One region of the Kitasatospora sp. NPDC033851 genome, then DNA from elsewhere that is predicted to be linked to it. Evidence: riboswitches for the same ligand, from Rfam matches in the RefSeq annotation. Region 1 holds a riboswitch; the other holds the start of a gene.
What was found. Region 1 has a riboswitch for thiamine pyrophosphate ahead of ACZ51D_RS07275 (purine-cytosine permease family protein). Riboswitches for the same ligand answer to the same signal wherever they lie in the genome.

Region 1 (3,324 bases):
CGCCCGGCTTGAGGCCGGCCTTGTCGGCGGCGCCGCCGGGGGTGACGGCGGGCTGGCCCTGGATGTCCTTGGTCTGGATCTGCGCGCCGTCGCCCTTGTAGTCGTCGTTGCGCAGCACGTCGAGCTTGGCGTAGACCGGCTTGCCGGTCTTGATCAGGGTGTCCGCGACCCACTTGGCCTGGTTGATCGGGATGGCGAAGCCCAGGCCGATGCTGCCGGCCCGGCCGTTGGCGGAGGCGTTGGACTGGATCGCCGAGTTGATGCCGACCACGGCGCCGCCGGAGTCGAGCAGCGGGCCGCCGGAGTTGCCGGGGTTGATCGAGGCGTCGGTCTGCAGGGCGTTCATGTACGAGGCCTGCGAGCCGGTGTCGTCGCCGGAGGCGACCGGGCGGTCCTTGGCGCTGATGATGCCGCTGGTGACGGTGGACTCCAGGCCGTACGGCGCGCCGATCGCGACGGTGGCGTCGCCGACGTTGACCTTGTCGGAGTCGGCCAGCGGCAGCGGGGCCAGCTTGCTCTTCGGCGGGTTGTCGATCTTGACCACGGCGACGTCGTAGCCCTCGGCGTGGCCCAGCACCGAGGCGTTGTACGAGGTGCCGTCGGCGAACTTGACGGTCAGCTTGCCGCCGTTGAGGGTCGGCGCGACCACGTGGTTGTTGGTGAGGATGTGGCCCTCGGTGTCGAAGACGAAGCCGGTGCCGGTGCCGGACTCGCCGTTGCCCTGCGCCTTGATGGTGACGACGCTGGGCAGCGCCTTCTGCGCGATGGCGGCGATGGAGCCGGGGGAGGGCTCGTTCTTCTGGGTGTCGCTGGCCTGGACGGTGGTGCTGCGGTGGTCGTCCGCGGAGCTGCTGCTGTCGTTGCGGTCGGCCACGGTCACGCCGAGCGCGCCGCCGGCCACACCGGCGACCAGTGCGACGGCAGCGATCAGGGCGACCAGTGCGCCGCGCTTCTTGCGCGGGCCGCCGCCGTCCGGGCCGCCGGGGTAGTCGGCCGGGTAGCCGAGCGGGCCCGCCGGGCCGCCGGGGTAGCCCGCGCCGCCGGAGGTGGCGTCGTGGGTCGGGCCCCAGCCGCCGAGCGGCTGGCCCGCACCGAACGGGTGGTGGCCGTGCGCGGCGGGCGTGCCGTGGGCGGCCGGGGTACCGGGGGCGGCTGCGGCGGCGCCGTACGCGTCGTGCGCACCGGCGGCGGGGACGCCGTGGGTCGGGGTGGCGTACGGGTTGGCGGCCGGCGGCAGCGCCGGGGCCACGGGCGCTGCCGCCGGGGCCACGGGCGCGGCGGGCGGCAGGACCGGCGGCGGCGCGTCGATGTACCCGGTGGCCGGGTCGACGGCGTGCTCCTCGGCGACCGGCGCGGCGGGCGCCACCGGCGGGGCGGCTGCCTCGGGCGCGGCCGCCGGTGCCTCCGGCGCGGGGACCTTGGTGAAGGCGACGGTGGGCTTGTGCCCGCCCTCGGCCGGGACGGTCTCGGCCGTGCCGGCCTCGCCGGTGGCCGCCTCGGGTTCGGGCACCCGACGGAACGCCATGGTCGGCTTGTGCCCGCCGTCCGCCGGCGCCGCGTCCGCCGGGGCGGCCTCGGCGGGGACGGCCTCGCCGGTGGCCGCCTCCGGCTCGGGGACCCGGCGGAAGGCCATGGTCGACTGGTGCCCGCCCTGAGCGGGGCCTTCGGAAGCGGACTCAGCCGCCCCCTGGCCGGCGGGCTGCTCCCCCTGCGGCCCGGTGGGCCCAACCTCGCGCTCGGTGCTCACGGACGACCTCCATAGCTGGCAGAACCAAGGACCATAGTTTTTCGCACTGTCGATTCGATTGCCGTAAGGACCCCTCTGAAGAACTCATAAGAATCCTTAGCCGGTGCCGACGGCCGAGGGCTCCCCCCTCCCCGCCGGGCGTCCCGCGATGCGGACCGCGCACGCCCTGGCCTTGGGTGTTCACCCCTGTGCCGGTTAGCCTGTCGCTCCAAACTGACACGCGGGAGCTTGGACCGACCAGGCTGAGAGTGCGCATGTCGACCGTACGCCACGCGAGCGAGGCGGACGGTCGAGGGGGCGCTGACCGCCGGAACCTGTCCGGGTAATGCCGGCGTAGGGAGTATCGGCCATGCCGTCTGCTTCGTCATCCTCTTCTTCGGACGCTGCCGCGTCCAAGGATTTCCCCGAGTCCACCGCTGCGGCGACCACCGCTGCGGCCACCACGGCGACCGCCGTGCGGGACCGTTCCGAGCGCGTCGAGGCGCCGCTGGTCCTGGACACCGAGCCGCCGCGCACGCTGCGCTTCCGGGACCACTTCGCGCTCTGGATGAACCTGGGCGTCAGCCTGATCGGCTTCTCGACCGCCGCCACCGTGCTCGGCGCCCCCGGCAGCGAGCTGTCGCTGGCCGCCGCGGTGACCGCGATCGTGGTCGGTACGGCGGTCGGCACCGCGATGCTCGGCGTGGCCGCGCTGATCGGCGCCCGGACCGGCGCCCCCGCGATGGCGAACCTGCGCGGGCTGTTCGGCACCCGGCTGTCGTACCTGCCGACGGTGCTGAACATCGTGCAGTGCGTCGGCTGGGGCGTGTTCGAGCTGCTGACGATCTCGGCGGGCGCCCAGACCGTCGCCCACACCACCGGCTACCGCTGGCTGTTCGTGCTGCTCGCGGGCGCCCTGACGACCGCGCTGACCATCTGGCCGCTGGGCTCGATCGCGGTGCTGCGCCGCTTCGTGGCCGGGGCGGTCGCCGTCGCGATGGTGTACTTCACGGTCCAGCTGGGCCGCCAGGGCGTGCCGGACCCGGGCGCCGGCAACTGGCACGGCTTCCTGGGCGCGACCGACGCGATGATCGCGGTGTCGATCTCCTTCGTCCCGCTGGCCGCCGACTACACCCGGCACTCGCGCACCCCGCGCTCGGCGTTCTGGGGCAGCTTCTCCGGCTACACGATCGCCCAGGTCTGGTGCTACGTGCTCGGCCTGATGGCGCTGCTGCAGTCCGGTGGCGACCCGAACAAGCTCTTCGACTCCTTCCTCGGCGTCTGGGCCGGCTGGCTGTTCCTGCTGGTGCTGGTGCTGCGCGAGACGGACCAGTCGTTCGCCAACGTGTACTCGACCGCGATGTCGGTGCAGAACCTGCTGCCGCGGGTGGACCGCCGGGTGCTGAGCGGCGTGATCGGCGTGCTGACCACCGTGCTGGCGCTGCAGATCGACCAGTTCACCGACACCTACTACAGCTTCCTCGGCCTGATCGGCTCGGTGTTCGTGCCGCTGCTGGCGGTGCTGGCGGTGGACTTCTTCCTCGGCGCCGGGCGCCGCGGCTGGAACCTCTCCGAGGACGCGCCCGCCCGCTGGACGA
Region 2 (3,324 bases), on a different contig from region 1:
TCCAGGACGGAGCCCTGGGTGCCCGCGTCGACCCGGCGCATCGCGACGGTGGTCAGCTCGGTGCCGGAGGCGAGCAGCGCGCGCTCCAGCACCTCCAGGCTCGGCGCGCCGCCGGTGCCCATGATCAGCCGGGAGGAGAAGCTCGTCCCGGCGATGGTCAGCAGGTCGTCGGCCATCTCAGCCTCCCTGCACGGCGGTGAGGATCTCGACCCGGTCGCCCGCGGTCAGCGGCGTCTCGGACCACGAACTGCGGGGCACCACGGCCTCGTTGAGGGCGGCGGCGACGCCGGAGTTGGCCCGGCTGACGGTGGCCACCACCTCGGCGAGGGTCGTCGCGGCCGGCACCTCGCGGGGCTTGCCGTTGACGGTCAGTGCGATCTCGTCCGGACCGGTTTCGTTCGGTGCGGTCTCGTTCGGGCCGGTTTCGTTCGGTGCGATCTCGGTCATGCCAGGGCCTTCGTGGTGGGGCGAGCGGGGGCGGGGGAGAACCGGGTGGGGGTGAACGGCTGCGCCAGTTCGGGGAGTTCGCCGGTGGCCAGGTACTCGGAGAGCAGGTCGGCGGTCACCGGGGTGAGCAGCACGCCGTTGCGGTAGTGGCCGGTGGCGGCGACCAGCCCGGGCAGTGACGTCGGGCCGAGCAGCGGCGCGTTGTCGGGCGAGCCCGGGCGCAGACCGGCCGAGGTCTCCGCGAGCGGGAGTTCGGTGAGACCCGGGACCAACTCGTGCGCGTCGCGCAGGAGTTCGTACACCCCGCCGGCGGTGACCGTGGTGTCGTAGCCCTGCTCCTCGGTGGTCGCGCCGATCACCAGCTCGCCGTTCTCCCGCGGCACCAGGTAGATGTGCCGGCCGCGCACCACGGCGCGGACGTTGCGGGAGAGGAACGGCCGGTAGGCGTCGGGGACCCGTAGGCGCAGCACCTGCCCCTTCACCGGGCGGATCGCGGGCAGCACGCCCTCGGGCAGACCGGCCAGCCGGTGGCTGTGCGGGCCGGCGGCGAGCACGACCTGGTCGGCGGTCACGGTCTCGTGCGTGCTCAGGCGGGCGCCGACCGCGCGGCCGCCCTCGACCAGCAGCTCAACCGCCTCGGCGGCCCGGACGACGACGCCCGCGCGCTCCCCGGCCGACAGCAGCGCGGTGAGCATCCGCCGGCCGTCCACCTGGTGGTCGTCCGCGACGTGCAGGCCGCCGCGCACCCCGGGGGCGAGCATCGGCTCCAGCCTGCGGGCCTCCCGGCCGGTCAGCCAGGTCGAGTCCAGGCCCAGCCGCCGGTGGAAGGCGTGCAGTTCGCGCAGTTCCTCGCGGTCGTCGGAGTCCAGCGCGACGGCGATCGTGCCGCACTGGCGGTAGCCGGTGTCCTGGCCGCCGCTCGCCTCCGTGAGTTCGGCGACGAAGTCCGCGTACCGCTCGTTGGAGGCCATGCCGAGGCGCAGCAGCGGCTCCTCGCCGTACTGGAGCTCGGTGACCGGGGCGAGCATCCCGGCCGCGACCTTGCCCGCCCCGCCGCCGGGGGTGGGGTCGACCACGACGGTCCGCAGCCCTCGCTGCGCCGCCCGCCAGGCGACGGCGAGGCCGATGATGCCCCCGCCGATCACCAGGACGTCGGGTGGGGCGCCTGATGGCATGCGTGTCAAAGCTGCTCTTCTCCCTTCGCCGGTATGACCCGGATCAGGTTCGGACGGTCGCAGGCCGTGCCAGCCCGCCTCTCAGCCCGGTTCGCCGGGCTCCCGTGATGGTGTCCCCACCATAACGCCGGGGCCCGGCCCGGCCGAAGGGCCGGACGAAGGGTGGACAGGGGGAGGCGGAAGGGGGCCGCTCGGCGCGAGGCCGCGCCTGAACGAAGGGTGGACGGCCCGGAAGCGGTGGCGTCGCGCTGAGTACAGTGACGGGCGTGGCAGAGCTGAGCGGGACGGATCAGGTGGTCGTCGTCGGGGCCGGGCTGGCCGGGGCGCAGTGCGCCCTGAAGCTGCGGCAGGGCGGTTGGCGGGGGCGGATCACGCTGGTCGGCGAGGAGCCGCACGCGCCGTACGACCGGCCACCGCTCTCCAAGGACGTGCTGCTCGGCAAGAGCGACAGCACCACCCTGGACATCGACTACGCGAACCTCGGCATCGAGGTCCGCACCGGCCGCCGGGCCACCGGCCTCACCCCCGGCGTGCTGCACACCGACGACGGCGACCTCCCGTACGGCTCGCTGGTGATCGCCACCGGCGCCGTCCCGCGCGCCCTGCCCGGCGCCGAGCGGGCCCACCTGCTGCACACCCTGGACGACGCGCTGGCGCTGCGCGCGCTGCTGCGCCCCGGCCTGCGGCTGGTGCTGGTCGGCGCGGGCTGGATCGGCGCCGAGGTGTCCACCGCCGCCCGCGAGGCGGGCTGCGAGGTGACCGTGGTCGAGGCGGGCCCGGCGCCGCTGCCCGGCGCGCTGCCGACCGCGATCGGCTCGGCGATGGCCGCCTGGTACGCCGAGGCCGGCGTCGACCTGCGCTGCGGGGTCGGCGTGGCCGCCGTCGAGCCCGGCGCGGTGCTGCTGGCGGACGGCTCGCACCTGCCCGCCGACGAGGTGGTGGTCGGCATCGGCGCCCGGCCCGCGACCGAGTGGCTGGCCGGCTCCGGCGTCGAACTGGACGGGACCGGCGCCGTCGTGGTGGACGCGCGGCTGCGCACCAGCCTGCCCGGTGTCTTCGCGGCCGGGGACTGCGTCAGCTACCCCTCGGCCCGGGCCGGCGGCCGGCTGGCCGTCCAGCACTGGGACCACGCGCTGCAGTCCGGCGAGGCGGCGGCCGCCGCCGTCCTCGGTGCGGACGCGCCGCCGTACGACCCGGTGCCGTACTTCTGGTCGGAGCAGTTCGGGCGGATGGTCCAGTACGTGGGCCGGCACGCCGAGGGCGACGAGCCGCTGTGGCGCGGCAGCCCGCAGGACGGCTCCTGGGCGGTGCTCTGGCTGCGCGACGGGGTGCCGAGCGCGCTGCTGACCGTGGACCGGCCGCGCGACCTCACCCAGGGACGGAAGCTGATCGAACGCGGTGCGGCGCTGGACCCGGCCCGCGCGGCGGACCCCTCGGTTCCGCTGAAGTCGGCGGTCGCCGGGTAGCGGCTGGTGCGCGGCGGGCCGCGGAGGTGGCAGTCTGGTGGCGTGAGTGAGATCGAAAGCAAGATTGAAGCCCTGGTCGCCGAGTGGATGTACCTCCCCGACATCTCCGAGCAGTGGGGGGTGCGCGTCACCGAGGTGCGCGACCTGGTCCGCAGCGGCGGCCTGATCGCCGTCCGGCGGGGCCCGAACAAGTCGCTGCAGGTCCCTGCGGCGTTCATCGACGGCCAGGGGCTGGT

Region 2: it holds a riboswitch for thiamine pyrophosphate, as region 1 does, so the genes downstream of both, thiO (glycine oxidase ThiO) here and ACZ51D_RS07275 (purine-cytosine permease family protein) in region 1, are expected to answer to the same signal.

Annotation. Positions count from the first base shown of each region.
Region 1 covers NZ_JBVIRL010000003.1:106,844-110,167, forward strand. The annotation lists gene ACZ51D_RS07270 (S1C family serine protease) at 1-1,747, opposite strand, end outside; TPP riboswitch at 1,958-2,104, shown strand; gene ACZ51D_RS07275 (purine-cytosine permease family protein) at 2,097-3,324, shown strand, end outside.
Region 2 covers NZ_JBVIRL010000016.1:83,950-87,273, forward strand. The annotation lists gene ACZ51D_RS27380 (thiazole synthase) at 1-176, opposite strand, end outside; gene thiS (sulfur carrier protein ThiS) at 178-378, opposite strand; gene thiO (glycine oxidase ThiO) at 444-1,622, opposite strand; TPP riboswitch at 1,626-1,738, opposite strand; gene ACZ51D_RS27395 (NAD(P)/FAD-dependent oxidoreductase) at 1,880-3,088, shown strand; gene ACZ51D_RS27400 (Rv2175c family DNA-binding protein) at 3,131-3,324, shown strand, end outside.